2 regions of the Cupriavidus sp. 01L45 genome follow, and region 2 is predicted to be linked to the other one. Evidence: riboswitches for the same ligand, from Rfam matches in the RefSeq annotation. Region 2 holds a riboswitch; the other holds the start of a gene.
What was found. A riboswitch is a leader RNA that binds a small molecule or an ion and turns the genes downstream of it on or off. The one in region 2 is predicted to bind cobalamin.
Positions count from the first base shown of each region.

Region 1: linked by a shared signal. The riboswitch ahead of AC1DT6_RS00985 (TonB-dependent receptor plug domain-containing protein) and the one ahead of AC1DT6_RS18910 (TonB-dependent receptor) in region 2 are both predicted to bind cobalamin.

Region 1 is NZ_JBFTSG010000001.1:208,952-213,159, forward strand. Features, by position in the region: gene AC1DT6_RS00980 (FecCD family ABC transporter permease) at 1-124, opposite strand, end outside; gene AC1DT6_RS00985 (TonB-dependent receptor plug domain-containing protein) at 140-2,101, opposite strand; cobalamin riboswitch at 2,197-2,440, opposite strand; gene AC1DT6_RS00990 (hypothetical protein) at 2,660-2,977, shown strand; gene AC1DT6_RS00995 (cell division protein ZapA) at 2,974-3,315, shown strand; RNA gene ssrS (6S RNA) at 3,601-3,811, shown strand; gene AC1DT6_RS01005 (EVE domain-containing protein) at 4,014-4,208, shown strand, end outside.
Region 2 is NZ_JBFTSG010000026.1:52,748-56,955, forward strand. Features, by position in the region: gene AC1DT6_RS18900 (YjjA family protein) at 26-487, shown strand; gene AC1DT6_RS18905 (methyl-accepting chemotaxis protein) at 521-2,074, opposite strand; cobalamin riboswitch at 2,371-2,626, shown strand; gene AC1DT6_RS18910 (TonB-dependent receptor) at 2,751-4,208, shown strand, end outside.

The sequences.
Region 1 (4,208 bases), on a different contig from region 2:
CGCCTGACAGCGCCTGCCAGACCTGCGTGCCCGACAGCGGCACGCTGCCCACCGCCAGGGACAGCAGGAACACCGCCACGCCGGCGGCGGCAAGCATCAGCCAGACGGCTAGCGCGCGACGCATCTCAGGCGGCCGCCATCACTGGCGCCAGCCCAGCGTGATAAAGCCGGCGCGTCCCTGCGTGTTGTAGGGATAGGCGAGCTGGTAGTTCTTGTCGAACAGGTTTTCCACGCGGGCGGCAACGAACCATTGCTTGTCGATGTTGTAACGGGCAGTGAGGTTGACGATACCGTATCCGCCCAGGGTACGCGATCCGCTATCGAGGCGGGCCGACGAAACAATCCACTCGCCGCCCAGGCGGAAGGCGCCGAACTGGCGGCCCACGTCGAAGGCGGCATGGCGGCGCGCGCGGCGCAGCAACTGCGTATTGCTCTGCTCGTCCACCGGGTTCTGGAAGGTCACGCTGGCGCCCACATCGGTGCCCATCAGCCTGGCGCGCCACGAGGCTTCGATGCCCTGCACCTTGGCCTTGTTGATATTCTGCGCCAGGAACAAGCCGTTGGGCTGCAACGCGGCGGTGATCAGGTTGTCGTAGCGGGTCTCGAACGCGGTCACGCGCAGCAGGCCGGCGCTGTCCGTGCTGTACTGCGCGCCCAGCTCGACCGACTTGGCGCGCTCGGGCTGGATGCCGGGCTGGCCATAGTTGGGATAGTACAGTTCGTTGAAGGTGGGCGCGCGGAAGGCATTGCTGGCGTTGGCGATCAGCTTGAACGCCTCGGTCACGTTATAGCCGTAGCCGGCGAAATAGCTCGCCTGGCTGCCGAAATCCGAGTAATGGTCGTTGCGCGCATTGAGCTGCAGCTGGTGCTTGCCCAGCCGGCCATCGTAGCCGCCGAACACCGACATGATATTGCGGCCCGGCGCGCCATACGTGTTCGAGCTGAATTCCTGCTGCGCATACTCCGTGCCGAACAGCAGCTTATGGGTGGGCGCCAGCGCATATTCGTTCTGCCACGTGTACTGGCGGTTGCGCGTGTTGAAGTTGCTGTTGAACAGTCCGTTCAGGGTGTTTTCGCTATTGTCCCCGCTCTGCGCGATCTTGAAATGCGTGGTCCAGTCCCGGGTGAACTTGCCGTTGACAAAGGCGGATACGGTGTACAACTCGCTGTTCATCCACCAGACATCGGTCGGTTTGCCTGTCGTGGTGTCGTAGGAGAGCTTGCTCTTCGAGTAGTAGGCGGTGACGCCGGCGTCCCAGTCGCTGGTGAAACGATGCTTCACCTGGCCCGATACGCTCTTGTTGTCATACGGGTTGTCGTTCGGGTTCGGGCCTGTGCCCTTCTTTGCCTTGGCCGGATTGTCACCGTTCCATTGGGCCGCATTGATCGCCGAAAAACCGTCTGTCTTGACGGCCGATCCGGTGATATTGAACGAGGTATCGCCCACCTGGCCGCCGTAGCCCACCGTGCCCTGGCGCGTATTGTTGCTGCCGTATTCGATCTGAGCGTTGGCTGCGGGAGCCTGGCCCGCACCGCTCTTGGTGAAGATCTGCACCACGCCGCCGATCGCATCCGAGCCATAGAGCGCCGAGACATTGCCGCGCACGATCTCGATATGGTCGATCTGGTCGGGCAGGATATTCGAGAGCTGGGCCGTGCCGCTGCTGGCAGCCGAGATCCGCACGCCGTCGATCAGGATCAGCGTCTGGTTGGAGTTGGCCCCGCGCATGAACAGGCTGGTATTGGCACCCAGGCCGCCGTTGGCGGCAAACTCCACGCCGGCCTGCGTGCGCAGCAACGAGCGCAGGTCGATGGCTTGCGAGTTGACGATGTCCTGCTGGGTCACTACGGTGGTATGCGGCAGCGCCTCGGTCAACGGCTGGACAGTGCGGGTGGCAGTGACCACCACCGGGTCTAGTTGCGCATCGGCCGCGGGCTGCGAGGCGGATTGTCCGGCGGACTGGGCCATGGCGATGCCAGGCGCGCTCACGGCAAGCAAGGCGGCAAGCGCTGCGGGCAGTTGCCGGGAGACGAAGACGGGGGCGGTGTGACGGCGCGCCGGCAATGCCGGACGGCTCGACCTGTAGGACGATGAGCGCATGATGCGATTGTGGGAGAGATCTGCCTGGTCCGTTCCCCCGCGGACCGTCTGGCGACGAAGCACGCCGCCGGTTCCCGCAAAAAGACAGCAAAAGGCAGCGCACTCTCATCCAGGCCGGTATCCGGGCTGGCGACACCAGTCCGACCGCCTTCCCGAACCTTGCGGTTCAGTGGCTTGTGGGTCGGCCTTGCGATCTTGCGATCGCGGTCGCTTACCGTTGCGGGGGCAGCACAGGTTGGCACGGCCCCGCCCTGGCGGCGGCGGCTGGCTCCCTGTTTCCCGTTGAACTGCAACCCTGTAGTGAATAGGATTACGAGCACCTGGAACGTGCGCGAGTGTAGGCAGTTTCAGGGCAAGCGTCAATGCCGCGTGATTCCGGCGGAAAACCAGTGGCGGGCGCCTGAAAACAGGCATAAAGCCGTCGCCCGGAATGCCGTTAAGCGACGATGCATGCAACTTCGGCGCGCAGGCCCGGTCACACACACCTGCGTTCGCCGTCCTCACGATAGCGCTTGGGCTAAAATCCCAAAACCCGAGACCCTAGATATGACAGGCTCTATGCTCACCGAACTCGAACAACTCGCCGCCAAGATCGGGCGTGTGCTGCACCATGCCGATACCCTTGCGGCGGAGAACCAGCGGCTGCGCGAGGAGATCGAACGCCTGCAGGCCGAGGCCAGCCAGCTGCGCGGCGACCGCGAAGCCATGGCGGCAGACCGCGAGCTGCTCAATATCAAGATCGAGGAAGCGCAGTTGCGCATCCAGTCGATCCTCGACAAGCTGCCCACCGCCAGCGACGCCCGCCAGCTCGACCTGCTGGGCGAAGGCGAGGCGGCCAGCCGCGCCGATCACAAGGCTCCCGGAGAAAACGCATGAGCAACAAGCAAGTCGAAGTGAACATTGCCGGCCAGTCCTACCGTTTCGCCATTTCGCCCGACAATGAAGCCGCGCTGCTGGAAGCCGTGGCACTGGTAGACGACCAGATGACCCGCCTCAAGGGCGGCGTGTCCGCCAAAGGCGTGGAACGCGTTGCCGTGATGGCCGCCATCAGCATCGCCTCCGACCTGCTCTCGCTCAAGCGCAAGCAGCAGGAGGACGGCGCGATTCCCGTCGATGCCGTGCGCGCGCGCATTCGCGAACTCAACGAACGCGCGGACGAAGCCCTGCGGCAGTACGCGCACGTGGGTACCAATGCGCCCGCGCCGCGCAACTGAACGCACCGCAGGCGGTGTACCGCACGGCACAGGGGAGCCGCGATGTGCCCGACATGCCGCGCGCGTCAGCAAAATGTAACGACACGCAACGACGGGCTTGGTATGGAAAGCGGTGCGGTGTATAGTGGAGCCAAGCCGCACCAAGCCACATAGTTGCGGCACCTTAGGTCGGGTTATCGCGCCTGACCGCCGTTTTCATCCCATCCAAGTTCGAAACGGCAAACGTCTGACAGCCCTCCCGGAGCCGTTGTGTTCGGTAGTGCAATAAAGGTCAGACGTTTGACAGTTTCCCTGCCTGGTTCGTCAGGATCATATTCCTTGAACCGATAAGCATTTGTTGGTGCGGGATTATGCCGTGTGGGCGAGCGCGTCGCTTGGTTCATAGTCGCAGTCTGGACTCCCTGAAACAGTGATGTACCCGAAATGCGGCTTCCGCAGCCACTCTGAACCTCACTTGGGTTCAGGATGCCGATCCAGCGGCCGAGGCGGGGACCCCTCTAAAGGCGGTGGTTTTTTAACCACCGCCTTTTCCTTTTGTGCCGCGCTTTCTTGCGCCGCCATGTTTCCCTCCTGCGCCCTGCCCCCGCTTCCTTGCTGATGCGCGCCCACGCCGGCCCGCGTCGGGCAAACGGTTTTCTTTTGGCCGGGCTTGCTGCACCATAGCGCTGTCGCCAACGTCACGCCTGCCCTGCCTGCCCATGAGCCGATCCACGCAAGCCAATGCCACCACGCGCGCCCGCCAGTACTGGCTGATGAAATCGGAACCCGATGAGGCCAGCATCGATACCCTGGCCGAGCGTGGCACCTTGCCATGGACCGGCGTGCGCAATTATCAGGCACGCAACTTCATGCGCGACGCCATGCGCATCGGCGACGGCGTGCTGTTCTATCAC
Region 2 (4,208 bases):
TCCACCAAGCCGGGAGGATCGCCGCATGAACGCCAGAATCTATCGCAACACAGTCGTGAAGATCCTGATCGCCACGCTGATACCGGTGGCGGCAGCGCACGCGCAGCTCGGGGACATGCTCAAAGGCGCGACGCAGGGCAGCGAGGGCGCCATCGGCGGACTCGGCAGCCTGGGCGGGATGGGCAGCATGCCTTCGCTGCAATCCCTGACGTCCGGCAGCACCGGCAATATCGCCGGCATACTGGAATTCTGCGTCAAGAACAACTATCTCGGCGGCGCCAGCGGCGCCGCTTCCGTCAAGGACAAACTGCTGGGCAAGGTTGAAGGTGGCTCGCCCACCGCCGATAGCGGCTATACCGACGGTGCCAAGGGCATCCTGCACAACAGCGACGGCAAGCAGTTCGACCTGAGCGGCGGCGGCCTCAAGGATCAGGTCACCAGGCAGGTCTGCGACAAGGTCCTCGCCCAGGGCAAGTCGCTGCTGTAAGCAGCGGCTTGCCGCCCCTGCCGGGGCGGATACTCAGGCAGCCAGGCGGAACGCCGACACCGCGTGATGCAGCGCGTCGGCCTGATCTTCCAGCGAAGCGGCGGCGGCGCTCGCCTGCTCCACCAGCGCCGCGTTCTGCTGCGTCATCTGGTCCATCTGCGCGACCGCGCGATTGACCTCTTCGATGCCGGTGCGCTGCTCCGCGGTGGCCGATGCGATGCCATCCATGATGGACGTCACGCGGCTGACCGCGTTGACGATCTCGGCCATGGTCTGGCCAGCCTGCTCGACCAGGGCAGAGCCGCTGTCGACCTGGCCCACCGACTCGACGATCAGCGTCTTGATCTCCTTGGCCGCGCCCGCGCTGCGTTGCGCTAGATTGCGCACTTCCCCCGCCACCACGGCGAAGCCGCGCCCCTGCTCGCCGGCGCGAGCGGCTTCCACCGCGGCGTTCAGCGCCAGGATATTGGTCTGGAAGGCGATGCCGTCGATCACGCCGATGATGTCGTTGATCTTGCGCGAGCTGGCGGTGATGCCGCGCATCTTGTCCACCACCTGGCTCACCACGCTGCCGCCCTGCTGCGCAATCTGCGAGGCGTCGGCCACGTACTGGCTGGCCTCGGTGGCGTTGTCGGCATTCTGGCGCACCGTCGCCGTGATCTGCTCCATGCTGGCCGCGGTCTGCTGCAGCGAGGCAGCCTGCTGCTCGGTACGGCTCGACAGGTCGGTATTGCCGGAGGCAATCTCCTGCGCGGCCGAAGTAATGGATTCGGCCGACTGCTGGATCCCCGAGACCGTGCGCGCGAGCTGGTCGCGCATATGGCCGATCGCGTACATCAGGCTGGCGCGGTCATCCGGGGCGACCGTGACCTGCGCGGTGAGGTCGCCGCCAGCCATGCGCAACGCAAGCGCCGCCGCGGTGGCGGGCTCGCCGCCGACCGAGCGCTGGATGCTGCGGATCAGGAGCGTCGCCACCACGGAAATCACGATGCCGAGCAACACCAGCAGCCCGAGCGACTGATACAGCGAGGTGCGGAATTGCGCCTCCACGTCATCCATATAGGTGCCCGCGACGAGGTCCCAGTTCCATGGCTTGTAGCGTGCCACGTAGCCGACCTTCGGGCTTGGCTGGTCGCTGCCAGGCTTGGGCCACCAGTAGTCCAGATGACCCGAGCCTTCCGCCGAAGCGCCACGCGCCGCGATATCGACGTACAAGGCGTTGCCCTTGGCGTCCTTGAAATCGCGCAGGTTCTTGCCATTGAGCTTGGCGTTGATGGGATGCATCAGCATCACGGAATCCGCGCTGACGATGGTGATGTAGCCGTCCTTGCCATAGCGCTGCGCGGCGATGCGGGCAGTGGCCTGGGCCTTGGCCTCATCCTCGGTCATCTTCCCCTGGCGTGCCTGCTCGGCATAGTCGCGCACCAGGGACAGCGACATATCGACCACGTTGGCCAGTTCGCCACGACGGTCCGCCATCTGCAACTGGCGGGTCTGGAAGGCGTGCATCACGGTCAGCAGGAGCAGACCTAGCCAGGCCAGCACGAGAGGGATCCACAGCTTTTTTCGCAAGGTCAGTTGATTCATGAAGTTCGCTTTTTCTAGGCAAGTACCAGCGATGCGGGAGACACGCGGCATCTCCGGGATATCGGAACGGCTTGCGCCTTCTTTAGCGTCAACTGGGGAAAGCCCGCAAGAAAAAAGCAAGAAGCGGCATCTATATCGTACAAAGCACCACAGTGAAGAGAGATCCCGTCGTGACGAGGACGCCGGCACTCTCATGGTGCATTGCCGGCCACCCGAATATGCCTGTCAAAAACCACTGGAATGCGGCTACAATCCGCCTCGCATTCGGATTCACTGTTGCAAGTGAATTGCAATTGGAATGCAAATGGTTCGAAGGTGCCCTCGCGCGCGTCAAGCGGCGGGGGTTAAACGGGAAACAGGTGCGCCACGGCCAGGCCGCGGCAAATCCTGTGCTGCCCCCGCAACGGTCAGCAGGTACAAAGGTGTCACGCCGCGCCCGTAGGCAGCGGCAGCCACTGCGCATCGATGCGTGGGAAGGCGGCACCCCGGACGCGCCCCAGTGGCAGGCGTCCCCCTGCGAGCCCGGATACCGGCCTTCGACCGATCACCGAGGCTGCGGACGGGCGGCCAGGCGTGAGGCGGCTGGCCATGGGCCCGCCGCCACTGCGCGCTCGTCCGTGGCTTCTTCGTTCATTGCCGCCAGGCGGGGTCGCCTGCGGCCAACGATGGAAAGTCCATGTCCGCGCGCCCTCGCATTGCCCGCACCCCCCTGCCGGGCTCCTCCAGGCACCTTTTCACTCCCGCCCCGCGCAAGCTGGCGCACCACTGCGCGCTCGCGCTCTCGCTCGGGGCCTTTGCCACGCTGGGCACGGACGCGGCCTGGGCCGCGGACGATACGCCAGCCTCGGAGCGCTCCCAGCCGTCTCGGAAAGACACCACGGTGCTACCGGCGGTGATGGTCACCGGTGACTCGCAGTTGCCAGGGCTGGCACTGTCGGAGCCCACGGGCACGGGCAGCCGGCTTGGCCTGACCCCGCTGGAAACGCCTGCCAGCGTCGAGGTGCTGTCCGGCGAGACGATACGCGAGCGCGGCGACCAGTCGGTGCGCGAAGCCGTTACCCGCACCACCGGCATAACCTCCAACGGCGCCCCCGGCAACGGCGGCACGTCGCTCACGGCGCGCGGCTTCTCCGGACAAGGCTCGGTGATGCAGCTGTACGACGGCACACGGCTCTACGTCGCCTCCGGCACCGTGACCTTCCCCTTCGACACCTGGTCGGCGGACCGCATCGAAGTCCTGCGCGGCGCGGCCTCGGTCATGTACGGCGAGGGCGCGATCGGCGGCGTGGTCAACGTGATCCCCAAGAAGCCGCTGCGCGCGCCGATCGCCAACGAGCTGCAGCTCACCGGCGGCACCCAGCGCACCGCGCGCGCCGCCTTCGACAGCGGCGGCGCGGTCAACGAGAATCTCTCGTACCGCTTCAATGCCAACTACGCGCGCTCCGGCGGCTGGGTGGACCGGGGCGATTCGCGCAGCGTGGCGGTGTCGGCCGCGGTGCGGCTCGACGTATCGCCGGAGTTCAATATGACGCTGTCCTATGACGACGGCGACCAGCACCCGATGCAATACCTGGGCACGCCGCTGGTCAGCGGCAGCCTGGACACCTCCCTGCGCAAGAAGAACTACAACGTCGGCGATGCCGAGATCACCTACCGCGACCGCTGGACCCGGCTCGCCGCGCAATGGCAGCCCAATGAGCGAGTGACGGTGCGCAACCAGTTCTACTACCTCACCAGCCAGCGCCACTGGCGCGATGCCGAGTCCTATACCTTCCTGCCGGCAACCGGCCAGGTGCGCCGCACCGACTACCTGGAAATCCTGCACAACCAGGAGCAGGTGGGCGACCGCGCCGACCTGAAGATCGACGGGCAGCTGTTCGGCATGGCCAATACCGCCCTGGTGGGATTCGACGTCAACCGGATCAACTTCACCCACAGCAACAACTCGCCCTACGGCGGTACCTCCACCGTGAATGCCTACCAGTTCGATCCGGGCCAGTTCTTCAGCCCGCCGGGCATCGTCACGTCGCCGCGCTTCCGTACCCACACCACGCAATACGCGCTGTTTGGCGAAGACCGCCTCAAGCTGACCCGGCAATGGTCGGTGATCGGCGGCGTGCGGCTCGACCATGCC